One region of the Pseudomonas sp. LBUM1672 genome, then DNA from elsewhere that is predicted to be linked to it. Evidence: predicted binding sites of a transcription regulator. Region 1 holds the regulator's gene; each other region holds the start of a gene.
What was found. The regulator sigma-54, encoded in region 1, starts transcription at its own class of promoters, with help from an activator protein. The targets are predictions, from matches to a motif close to ANTGGCATNNANNTTGCTNT.
Positions count from the first base shown of each region.

Region 2: the regulator sigma-54 is predicted to act here: its motif matches at 1,427-1,446, upstream of ACA053_RS15460 (saccharopine dehydrogenase family protein).
Region 3: the regulator sigma-54 is predicted to act here: its motif matches at 1,012-1,031, upstream of ACA053_RS07680 (flagellar basal body rod protein FlgF).
Region 4: the regulator sigma-54 is predicted to act here: its motif matches at 1,295-1,314, upstream of glnA (glutamate--ammonia ligase).

Region 1 is NZ_CP166781.1:979,139-982,260, forward strand. It holds gene rapZ (RNase adapter RapZ) at 1-275, opposite strand, end outside; gene ptsN (PTS IIA-like nitrogen regulatory protein PtsN) at 278-742, opposite strand; gene hpf (ribosome hibernation-promoting factor, HPF/YfiA family) at 755-1,063, opposite strand; gene ACA053_RS04285 (RNA polymerase factor sigma-54) at 1,138-2,631, opposite strand; gene lptB (LPS export ABC transporter ATP-binding protein) at 2,816-3,122, opposite strand, start outside.
Region 2 is NZ_CP166781.1:3,402,551-3,405,672, reverse strand. It holds gene ACA053_RS15460 (saccharopine dehydrogenase family protein) at 13-1,146, opposite strand; gene ACA053_RS15455 (IS1182 family transposase) at 2,134-3,122, opposite strand, start outside.
Region 3 is NZ_CP166781.1:1,710,585-1,713,706, forward strand. It holds gene ACA053_RS07675 (sigma-54-dependent transcriptional regulator) at 1-716, shown strand, start outside; gene ACA053_RS07680 (flagellar basal body rod protein FlgF) at 1,086-1,826, shown strand; gene flgG (flagellar basal-body rod protein FlgG) at 1,872-2,657, shown strand; gene flgH (flagellar basal body L-ring protein FlgH) at 2,709-3,122, shown strand, end outside.
Region 4 is NZ_CP166781.1:344,898-348,019, reverse strand. It holds gene thiI (tRNA uracil 4-sulfurtransferase ThiI) at 1-1,080, opposite strand, end outside; gene glnA (glutamate--ammonia ligase) at 1,411-2,817, shown strand; gene ACA053_RS01625 (DUF4124 domain-containing protein) at 3,122-3,122, shown strand, end outside.

The DNA.
Region 1 (3,122 bases):
GCGTCCAGATACAGCACATCGCATTTGATATGCCGACTGCGGACTTCTTCCAACAGTTCCGGAAACCGTGACAGGTGACTCGGCAGGTTGCGCGCATCGATGGAGACGGCAACCAGCGGCTGTGCCAGTTCAGTATGAATCAGCGCGCGCTCGGCCAGTTCCGGCAGTAATCCGGCGGGAAGGTTGTCGATGCAGTAGTAGCCGTTGTCCTCGAGAACATCGAGGGCGGTACTTTTACCTGAGCCGGAACGGCCACTGACGATGATCAGGCGCATGATCAGTGACCGTTCTGCTCGTCCAGGACAACCTGATACAAGGCTGCGTTGCTCGGGGCACTGCGCAGTTTTTCGCGCACTTCCTTGCGATCGAGCATGCTGGCGATCTGGCGCAGAAGTTCCAGGTGGGCATCGGTAGCGGCTTGCGGGACCAGCAGAACGAACAGCAGGTCAACCGGGGCGCCGTCGATGGCGTCGAAATCGATGGGGGCGTCGAGGTGCATCAGTGCGCTGACAGGCGACGTACAACCTTTCAGACGACAGTGGGGAATGGCGATGCCGTTACCAAAACCGGTCGAACCGAGTTTTTCACGGGCAATCAGAGCCTCGAAGACATCTTGCATCTCCAGATCCGGGACTTCTTTATGGATAAGGTTGGCAATTTGCTCGAGGGCTTTCTTTTTGCTGCCGCCCGGCACGTTCACGAGGGAACGGCCGGGGGTCAGGATGCTTTCAAGTCGGATCATGGGTAGGGAGTGTTAACGACCGGTCGCGCCCTGGAGGAGGCTTTGGGTCTTTTCCTTATGCTTTTTGAGTTGTTTATCCAGCTTGTCGGTCAGCGCGTCGATCGCCGCATACATATCGGTATGCTCCGCGTTGGCGACCACTTCATTGCCGGGAATATGCAGCGTGGCTTCGATTTTCTGCTTGAGCTTTTCGACCGTCATCGTGACCTGCACGTTGGTGATCTTGTCGAAATGCCTCTCTAATCGTTGGAGTTTTTCGCCGATGTAGGTGCGAAGAGGTTCGGTCACTTCCAGTTGGTGTCCACTGATGTTGACTTGCATACAGCTTCTCCTTCGTTGCCAGTGCATAAAGCGGCAGGCAGAAATGCCTGCCACTGGAACGCTGTGGCGTGGCTCTACATCAACCGCTTGCGTTCGCTCGAAGGCGCGATCCCGAGGGATTCGCGGTACTTGGCGACGGTGCGGCGAGCCACCTGAATGCCTTGTGCCTCCAGTAAACCAGCGATCTTGCTGTCACTCAACGGCTTTTTCTGATTTTCCGCAGCAACCAGTTTTTTGATGATCGCGCGGATCGCTGTGGACGAGCATTCACCGCCTTCGGAGGTGCTGACGTGGCTCGAGAAAAAGTATTTCAGTTCATATATGCCCCGAGGGGTATGCATGAATTTCTGTGTGGTCACCCGGGAAATCGTCGATTCGTGCATGCCTACCGCTTCGGCGATGTCATGCAGGACCAGCGGTTTCATCGCTTCGTCGCCGTACTCCAGGAAGCCGCGCTGATGCTCGACGATCTGGGTGGCTACTTTCATAAGAGTTTCGTTGCGGCTTTGCAGGCTTTTGATGAACCAGCGGGCTTCTTGCAGCTGATTGCGCATGAAGGTGTTGTCGGCACTGGTGTCGGCGCGGCGTACAAAACCGGCGTATTGAGCGTTGACCCGCAACCGTGGCACCGATTCCTGGTTCAGCTCGACCAGCCAGCGCTCGTTGTCCTTGCGCACGATCACGTCAGGGACAACGTACTCGGCTTCACTCGACTCGATCTGCGAGCCCGGACGCGGGTTGAGGCTCTGCACCAGTTCGATCACCTGGCGCAGTTCATCTTCCTTGAGCTTCATGCGGCGCATCAGCTGGCTGTAGTCGCGGCTGCCGAGCAGGTCGATGTAGTCGGTGACCAGGCGCTTGGCTTCGGCCAGCCAAGGCGTCTTGGCGGGCAGCTGGCGCAGTTGCAGCAGCAGGCATTCACCCAGATTGCGGGCGCCGATGCCGGCCGGCTCGAATTGCTGGATGCGGTGCAGGACGGCTTCGATTTCGTCCAGTTCAATGTCCAGTTCCGGATCGAAGGCTTCGAGAATTTCCTCGAGGGTTTCGTCCAGGTAACCCTGATTGTTGATGCAGTCGATCAGGGTCACGGCGATCAGGCGATCGGTGTCGGACATCGGTGCCAGGTTCAGTTGCCACAACAAATGGCTTTGCAGGCTTTCGCCGGCCGATGTGCGGGTGGTGAAATCCCACTCGTCGTCATCGCTGCTGGGCAGGCTGCTGGCGCTGGTCTGGTAGACGTCTTCCCACGCGGTATCGACAGGCAGTTCGTTGGGAATGCGCTCGTTCCAGTCACCTTCCTCGAGGTTATCCACCGTCGGGGCGGTTTCCTGGTAGGAGGGTTCCGAAACATCGGCGTTGGGGAGCTGTTCGGCTTTGTCGGCCAATGGGTCGGCGTTATCGAAGTCGTCGCCTTCTTCCTGGCGTTCGAGCATCGGATTGGACTCCAGGGCCTCCTGGATTTCCTGTTGCAGGTCCAGGGTCGACAATTGGAGCAGGCGGATGGCCTGTTGCAGCTGCGGTGTCATCGTCAGCTGCTGGCCCATTCTCAAGACTAGCGATGGTTTCATGGCAGGGGCTTAACACCTTATTCGCCGGCGCACATGCGCCATCCACTACAGGGCGCCGGAGCGCCAAACATAAGCAAATTATATGCCCGAAACTGCAGCGTTTGCCTAGAGCGCTGTAACAATAAAAAAGTATTGATTTTTTATCGAGACGAGCGCTCGGACAACCAGCCAGACACGTCAGCGCTTACAGGCGGAACTCGTGGCCCAGATACACTTCCTTGACCAGTTCGTTGGCCAGGATGGTGGCGGAGTCACCTTCGGCGATCAGCTGGCCATCGTTTACGATGTAGGCAGTTTCGCAGATATCCAGGGTCTCACGGACGTTGTGGTCAGTGATCAGCACGCCAATGCCTTTGGCCTTGAGGTGGTAGATGATCTGTTTGATGTCGCCCACCGAGATCGGGTCCACACCGGCGAAAGGTTCATCGAGCAGGATGAATTTCGGGTTGGTGGCCAGTGCCCGGGCGATTTCCACGCGGCGGCGCTCACCA
Region 2 (3,122 bases), 2.4 Mb from region 1:
CTATGTTGCTGATCAGAGCTTGGTGACAACGGCGCGAGCCAAACCGCGCTCTTCGCAGAAGCCCAGCAGGTAGCGGTGACCGAATGCCTTGGAGCCCGATGCGAAGCCCACTTTGGCGGTGTCACCGTCGAGCAGTTTGATCACGCCCGCGGCTTGCAAGGCGCCAGTGGCAATGTAAGCAGTAGTACCGAGAACTTCTGCGCGCACGGCCGAGAGCTGACCACGGCCGATTGCTGTGTCGACCGTACGCATTAAAGTCGTGCGCTCGCGTGGTGGCATCGCCGGGGTCGTCGCCTGAACGATGTCTTTGAGTACCTCATCCTGGACATCAATCGGAAGATGCTTGTATTCGGCTTCCCACTTCTTATGCAGCGAATGCACCATCTTCATTGCGTCATTGTCATAGAAACCGACGCAGGAAACGCAGGAACGAACGCGCGGATCATTCTCGAAATAGATCGGCAACGAAGTGCCGCCCCATGGCAAGGCGAACACGGGTTGCATGAAGTGGGGCGAAGGGATCAGGAACGAAGCATCGACCGGGTGTGCCACCAGTTTTTTGTCCCACAGGTAGCAATGCTCGGCGCGGTACATCTCGAAGATCGAAGCCGTGGAGCCGACCGTTACACCAGCACCAACACCGCGTTGGCCACGGCACAATGCCGAGGTTTCAAGCGAGTCGATGCCAGGGTGTTCGAGCGCCAATTCGGCAGCGATCTCAGAGAAGGTATTCATGTAAGCCAGTGATGGCGAAACCAACAAGCCGGCCTGGGCGAAGCGCTCTCCAAACTGATCGCGAACACTACGCACGTACGACTGCTCGCCGGTGGTGTCCAGGTAATGGCAGCCGGCATTAAGCGCCGCTTCGACTGTGGTGAGCCCGAATTTAGCGAACGGCCCTACGGTATTGCACACAACCTTGGCACCCCGGAACGCTTGGGTCAGCGACTCGACCGTATGGTCAACTTCAATGATTTCGTAGGTGGCAGACTCCAGTCGCACCACACGCTGCGCCATCATTTCACGGGTACGCCCGGCATCGCGCGCCACAGCTGTAAACGCAATGTTTTGATCGATCAGCCAATCCATAATGAGCATGCCGGTGTAACCACTGGCGCCATAGACAACGACGGGATGCTTAGCCATTTTTTATTCTCTTGATGTTGTTGGGTATGCGAGAAGGGTGGAGCGATGCACGACAGTTCGCAGAAGCCGAGATTTTCAAGATTTACTTGGCATCTCGGGTGGCTGCATCTCGTCACTGTCGGTGCTGTAACTGCTGTCACTCCGCGCTGTCACTTGAATGTTCAAGTCGTTAATAGAGGCAACGCGATTGATGACACCGCTACCTGCACAGCTCAAAAATAGTGAGTTCGATACCCTTGGCGCCCCCCCACGCCGGGGGGCATTGAACGAACAGAGAGGGTAAGCAATGGATAAGCGAATGACTGCTTCAGGCGAAAGTAGCCTCATTGGGCAATGTTCACCCCATCGCGGTAGTGCGCGAGTGAAACTGATGCAAGGGTCGCTGCGCTATCGACACTCGCCTCCAAATGGACCTGCCGTATTTATCAACGTCTCTGTAAGGACTACGATTTCACGAGTGGCAGATAACGGCCAAAAGCGGTCAATCGGATTAAACTACACCGAAGTCCTGTCAGAGATTATTTACATGCTGATTGAGTGCCAAAGGTGCGGCCAAGGTTACGTTCGAGCAATGCGGGTTCGCTCTACAAAAATTTTGCTGTGGGTGTGCGAAGAGTGTGAGGCAACGTGGACGAGCCAGACTGAGGTGAATGTCTGTAAATTTGAAGATTACGGAACGTTAATGGCCGGCATTGGCCGCAGTTGTTTATGGTCAGAATTGGAGCCACAGTGAAAAGTTAGTTATCGAGTACTTAATGTCAAATGCCCGCTTTGAGTCGTTTGCGGCCTGTCGCGATGGGCAGAAAACGACCCAGGCTGTGTGAAAACGCGCTAAACACCTCGAAAACTGAGAGTCGCGAGGGTTGCCTATGGAATCAGCGGGCGGAAGCGCGAATTAGCTTAGTCAGCTACATAGACGTTTGTAATGCCGATTGGGCCGCGTCAGCGGCCCAATTGGCTACCAACGGGCGAGCCAAGCGGCTGGATTCACGCCCTGATCGCCTCAAGCAGTCCTGCGGTGCCGAAGATGCTCATCATTCGTTTGAGGTTGTAGGCGAGCACATGAAGGCTCATCTCAGTGCTCACCCTCGGAAGGGTTTTGGTCAGGAAGTGGGTACTTCCCATCCAGTACTTGAGCGTTCCAAAAGGATGTTCAACGGTCTGTCGACGAACCCTCATCATCGCTGGATCATGTTCTAGCCGAACTTGCATCGCATCGACTACAGCCTCATGTTCCCAGCGTTTCACACGGCGCTCCTTACCCGTCGTACATTGCTTTTGCATTGAGCAAGACTGGCAGCCCGAGAAGTAGTAACAATGCAATAACATGCCGTCTTCCATCGACGAATGCCGCCGAGTCAGTAACTGCCCCGCCGGGCATCGATACTCGTCCGATGCAGCAAGGTAGATGAAGTCCTGCTTACCAAATCGGCCTTCGGCTTTGCTGCCAGATGTGAGGGGCTTCGGTACGAAGGTAGTGATGCCGGCTTGCTCGCAAGCAAGGATTTCCAGACCTTTGTAATAGCCCCGATCGGCCACCACCGTTAGCGATTCAGCCTCGATTTCTTCACGCGCTTGGTTCGCCATATTGCTCAGTTGCCCACGATCATTACCAACGTTGGTCACCTCGTGGGCAATGATCAGGTGGTGTTTGTCGTCGACAGCTGTTTGTACGTTGTAGCCAACCGTTCCGGTGCCTCGACCGCTCGTGGCCATTGAGCGTGCATCTGGGTCTGTGAGGGAGATCTGCTGGTCTGGACTTTCGTGGAGCTGCGCCTCGATTTCCTTGAGTTTCTGCATCTGCTTTTTCAGTGTTTCTATCTTTTCTTTAAGCCGCTCTGCTTTGGCCTCGGCGACTTCGGGCGTTGCCCGATCCGCCGAATCCATCGCTGCCAGATATCGATCAATGCTCTGCTCGATCTGCAGCATGCGTGCCTTCACCTTGCCCTGGGTGAAGTTACGGTCGCGGTTGTTCA
Region 3 (3,122 bases), 730 kb from region 1:
TCGAAGGGGCGCGAGCCGAAGGCAAGCTTGGGCTGCTGGAGCTGACGGCGGGCGGTACGCTGTTTCTCGATGGCGTCGGGGAAATGAGCCCGCGCTTGCAGGTGAAATTGCTGCGTTTCCTGCAGGACGGATGCTTCCGTCGTGTGGGCAGTGATGAAGAGGTTTACCTGGATGTGCGGGTGATCTGCGCGACGCAGGTGGACTTGTCCGAGTTGTGCGCGCGGGGTGAGTTTCGCCAGGACCTGTATCACCGCTTGAACGTGTTGTCGCTGCATATCCCGCCGCTGCGTGAATGCCTCGACGGTTTGACGCCGCTGGTGGAGCACTTCCTCGACCAGGCCAGCCGGCAGATCGGCTGCCCGTTGCCGAAACTGGCGCCGGCGGCAATGGAGCGGCTGAGTCATTACCACTGGCCGGGCAATGTCCGGCAGTTGGAGAACGTGTTGTTCCAGGCGGTTTCCCTGTGCGAGGGCGGGACCGTGAAAGCCGAGCACATTCGCTTGCCGGATTACGGCGTGCGTCAGCCGCTTGGCGATTTCTCCCTCGAGGGCGGGCTGGATGCGATTGTCGGGCGCTTTGAGAAAGCGGTGCTGGAACGGCTGTATTCCGAGCATCCGAGCAGTCGGCAACTGGGCAAGCGCTTGGGGGTTTCCCATACGACCATTGCCAACAAGTTGCGTGAGTATGAAGTCGGAAAAGAACCCGGCAACACCTAGGTCCCTGTAGCAGCTGTCGAGCACCGCGAGGCAGCGTTCGGCTGCGCAGCAGTCGTGAAGCCAGACACCGCGGTGTGTCAGGAAAACCTTGCATGCCGGATTTGCGACGGCTTCGTCGCCGAACGCTGCCTCGCGGTGCTCGACAGCTGCTACAAGGGTTCGGTTGAGCCCGTGGAGTCGACACTTGCCACCAAACGGCATAACACCGCCGGTTTTTCGTCTCCGATACATTTCCCCAATCCCCGCAAAACCCCTCAAGTCCTTTGTTTGCCGGGCCTCGCGCCGTCAGAAAAAAGTTGGTCTGTAAATTGCTTATCGCTCAGCAGTACAGCGGTGGACGGCAAACGTCCGGCATGCAGAGGAAAGAGCGTGGATAAGTACCTTTATGTGGCAATGACCGGCGCCAGCCAGAATGCACTGGCGCAGAAGGCTCATGCCAACAACCTGGCAAACATCTCCACCAACGGTTTTCAGAAGGACCTGGAACAGGCCCGTTCGATGCCGGTGTTTGGTGACAGCTTTCCGGCGCGTGCGTTTGCCATGACCGAGCGTCCGGCCACCGACTTCTCTCCAGGTTCGCTGGTTCAAACCGGTCGTGACCTCGACGTCGCGGTGCAAGGCAATGGCTGGATCGCCGTGCAGACCCCCGATGGCGCAGAAAGCTACGTGCGCACCGGCAGCCTGAACGTGGACGCCCTGGGCGTGCTGCGGGCCGGCAACGGTATGCCGGTGATGGGCAATGGCGGACCGATCGCCGTGCCGCCCGAGCAGCAGATCGAAGTCGGCGAAGACGGCACCATCAGCATCCGCGCCATGGGTGAAGGCCCGCGTGTGATGGCTGAAGTCGACCGCATCAAACTGGTCAACCCTGACCTGAAGAACATGACCAAAGGCCTGGACGGTTCGATCCACACCAAAGACGGCAAGCCGGCGCAAGCCGATGCGGGCGTCAAGCTGGTGTCCGGGTTCCTTGAGTCGAGCAACGTCAATGCCGTGGAAGAAATGACCTCGGTGCTGGCGCTGGCCAAGCAGTTCGAGCTGCACATCAAGATGATGAACACCGCCAAAGACGATGACCAGGCCATGGCTCGGGTCTTGCAGATCAGCTAATTATCAGAACGTCGCGCCGTAAAACAGGCGCACGAGGAGAATCGAATGCTTCCGGCTCTATGGGTTGCCAAAACAGGTCTGTCCGCCCAGGACACCAACCTGACGACCATTTCCAACAACCTGGCGAACGTGTCGACCACGGGTTTCAAACGTGACCGCGCCGAGTTCCAGGACTTGCTCTATCAGATCAAACGCCAGCCAGGCGCCCAGTCGACCCAGGACAGCGAACTGCCGTCCGGTCTGCAAGTGGGTACCGGTGTGCGCATCGTCGGCACCCAGAAAAACTTCACCGCCGGCAGCCTGCAAACCACCGAGCAGCCGTTGGACCTGGCGGTCGACGGTCGCGGTTTCTTCCAGATCCTGCAGCCGGACGGCACCACGTCCTACACCCGTGACGGTACGTTCCACCTCGACTCCAACGGTCAGATCGTCAACGCCAGCGGCTTCGCCCTGGAACCGGCCATCGTCATTCCGAACGACGCGCAGACCTTCACGGTCGGTCGCGACGGCACCGTGTCCATCACCGTTCCGGGTAACCCGGCCAACCAGGTGATCGGCAACCTGCAAACCGCCGACTTCATCAACCCGGCCGGCCTGCAAGCCGTGGGGAACAACCTGTTCCTGGAAACCGCTGCCAGCGGCGCGCCGCAAATCGGTACGCCGGGCCTGAACGGTTTCGGTACCACGCTGCAGAACACCCTGGAAACGTCCAACGTCAGCACCGTTGAAGAGATGGTCAACATGATCACCACTCAGCGCGCCTACGAGATGAACTCCAAGGTGATCTCCACCGCCGACCAGATGCTCTCGTTCGTAACGCAGAATCTGTAATCAGTCTATGAGGCGACCATGAGGTCGCCTGCAACACCGTGAGGTAGGGTCATGAATCGCTTTGTATCTGTTCTGGCACTGAGTGGGGTCGTCGTGCTCGCGGGCTGCGTCGCTCCGCCGCCCAAGCCCAATGACCCTTACTACGCCCCGGTGTTGCCGCGCACGCCGCTGCCGGCTGCCGCCAATAACGGCTCGATCTACCAGGCCGGTTTCGAACAGAACCTGTACAGCGACCGCAAGGCGTTCCGGGTCGGTGACATCATCACCATCACGCTGAATGAGCGGACTCAGGCCAGCAAGAATGCCAACTCGCAAATCGGCAAGAACAGCAAGACCGACATCGGTCTGAGCTCGTTTTTCGGCGGTGGCCTGAGCACCAGCGATCCAGTGGGCAGCGGTAGTCTGAGCCTGGACGTCGGCTACGAAGGCGACCGCGCAACCAAGGGCGACAGTAAATCCGGGCAG
Region 4 (3,122 bases), 630 kb from region 1:
CGGACGCTTGGCGTGGGTCTTGGGGTTCACCGAGATGACCCCGCAGTATTCCGGCATGTGCTTGGCGAAGTCGGCAGTGCCGATTTCGTTGGCCAGGTCGATGATGTCCTGCTTGTGACTGGCGATCAGCGGACGCAAGACCAGCTTGTCGGTCACGCAGTCGATCACGGACAGGTTCGGCAGTGTCTGGCTCGACACCTGGGAAATCGCCTCGCCAGTAACCAGCGCTTCGATGTCCAGCCGATCGGCAATACGGGAAGCAGCGCGCAACATCATACGCTTCAAAACTACACCCATATGACTGTTATCGACTTTCCCGAGAATTTCTCCCAGTACTTCCTCGAATGGCACACTCACAAATAACACGCGTTGGGAGCTGCCGTACTTCTTCCAGATGAAGTGCGCGACTTCCATGACGCCCAGTTCATGGGCCCGCCCGCCCAGATTGAAGAAGCAGAAATGGCTCATCAAGCCGCGGCGCATGATCTGGTAAGAGGCAACGGTCGAATCGAAGCCGCCGGACATCAGCACAAGCGTCTGTTCCAGGGCACCCAGCGGATATCCGCCGATGCTGTTGTGCTGGCTGTGGATCACGAACAACCGTTTGTCGCGAATTTCGATGCGAACTTCGATTTCCGGCTCTTTCAGCGAGATTCCGGCAGCGCCGCACTGACGACGCAGTTGGCTGCCGACGTATTTCTCGACGTCCATCGAACTGAATTCATGCTTGCCGGCACGCTTGCAGCGCACCGAAAAGATCTTCCCGGCCAACGCCTCGCCGAAGTGCTGTTTGCACTTGGCAACGATGTCGTCGAAATCGCCCAGCGGGTATTCGTCGACTTGCAGGAAATGCGCGATGCCCGGCATGCAGCTTAGGCGCTCGGTCATCTCCTTCAGGGCCTTGGGCTCGCTGACGCGGGTTTCCAGCTCGAGATTGTCCCACACACCGTTCACCACCACAGCCGGGTCCAGGTCGCGGAGAACGGTACGGATGTTTTTGGCCAACTGGCGGATGAAACGCATCCGTACCGGGCGGCTCTTGATGGTGATCTCGGGGAAGACTTTTACGATTAATTTCATGAAAACAGCGCGCGCAGGCCCAGCCGAAAAAGGGGGGCGCGGATTATAGCGGAAATTGCTCAAGGTTTAACCAGTTAATGTGCAGAAGGTTTTGCGCGCACCAAAACGGGTCATTTAGTGATTTTAACGCTACATTGTAGGGCGAGATTTTCCGCTTACAGACGCTTTGTACCTTTATAAGCGTGATATTGGGGCAAAAAACCCATGCTGGGGCACTGGCATGCAATTTGCTCCCTTGTGAGGCAGGTTGCCTTGGCAGAGTATTCGCGCCGGCATCACCCACATTCTAAGGGCATCCACTACTAAGCCCGAAGCCACCCGGAGGACACTATGTCGAAGTCGGTTCAACTCATCAAAGATCATGACGTCAAGTGGATTGATCTGCGCTTCACGGACACCAAAGGCACTCAGCACCACGTGACCATGCCGGCTCGCGACGCGCTGGATGAAGCTTTCTTCGAAGAAGGCAAAATGTTCGACGGTTCCTCCATCGCTGGCTGGAAAGGCATCGAAGCTTCCGACATGATCCTGATGCCGGACGACAGCACCGCTGTCCTCGACCCGTTCACCGAAGAGCCAACCCTGATCCTGGTTTGCGACGTGATCGAGCCTTCGACCATGCAAGGCTACGACCGTGACCCACGTGCGATCGCCAAGCGTGCCGAGGAATACCTGAAGTCGACCGGTATCGGTGACACCGTATTCGTAGGTCCAGAGCCAGAGTTCTTCATCTTCGACGAAGTGAAGTTCAAGTCCGACATCTCCGGCTCGATGTTCAAGATCTACTCCGAACAAGGTTCGTGGATGTCCGACCAGGACGTGGAAGGCGGCAACAAAGGCCACCGTCCAGGCGTCAAAGGCGGCTACTTCCCGGTTCCGCCGTTCGACCACGACCACGAAATCCGTACCTCCATGTGCAACGCCATGGAAGAAATGGGCCTGGTCATCGAAGTTCACCACCACGAAGTGGCCACTGCCGGCCAGAACGAAATCGGTGTGAAGTTCAACACCCTGGTAGCCAAGGCTGACGAAGTTCAGACCCTGAAGTACTGCGTACACAACGTTGCTGATGCATACGGCCGCACCGCGACCTTCATGCCTAAGCCGCTGTACGGCGATAACGGTTCGGGTATGCACGTTCACCTGTCCATCGCCAAAGATGGCAAGAACACCTTCGCTGGCGAAGGTTATGCCGGCCTGTCCGATACCGCCCTGTACTTCATCGGCGGCATCATCAAGCACGGTAAGGCCCTGAACGGCTTCACCAACCCGTCGACCAACTCCTACAAGCGTCTGGTCCCAGGTTTCGAAGCTCCGGTAATGCTGGCCTACTCGGCTCGCAACCGTTCCGCTTCGATCCGTATTCCTTACGTGTCCAGCCCTCGCGCTCGCCGTATCGAAGCCCGCTTCCCGGATCCAGCAGCCAACCCGTACCTGGGCTTCGCTGCCCTGTTGATGGCTGGCCTGGACGGCATCCAGAACAAGATCCACCCAGGCGACGCCGCCGACAAAAACCTGTACGACCTGCCGCCTGAAGAGGCGAAAGAGATCCCACAAGTTTGCGGCAGCCTGAAAGAAGCCCTGGAAGAGCTGGACAAAGGTCGTGCGTTCCTGACCAAAGGCGGCGTGTTCTCCGATGACTTCATCGACGCTTACATCGCTCTGAAAAGCGAAGAAGAAATCAAGGTTCGCACCTTCGTACACCCACTGGAATATGAGCTGTACTACAGCTGCTGATCCGGTAGCGCCTGCGCAAGCGGCGTGACAAAAAAGAGGCCTCCTTCGGGAGGTCTTTTTTGTGCCCGCGATTTAGAAACCAACTCAGTACCAATGTGGGACCGGGCTTGCTCGCGAATGCAGTGTGTCAGCTTGCATTGATGGTGACTGACACTCCGCTTTCGCGAGCAAGCCCGCTCCCACAGGGAGGGGGTTGTGGTGTTTGAGGGATTTTGGCAATTCATGCCCAAATGTTAACGAGCTGGGTCAATCACCACCCCCTGACCTATGCTGCACCCCAACGCTTTCGTTTCTGGTCGATTTTA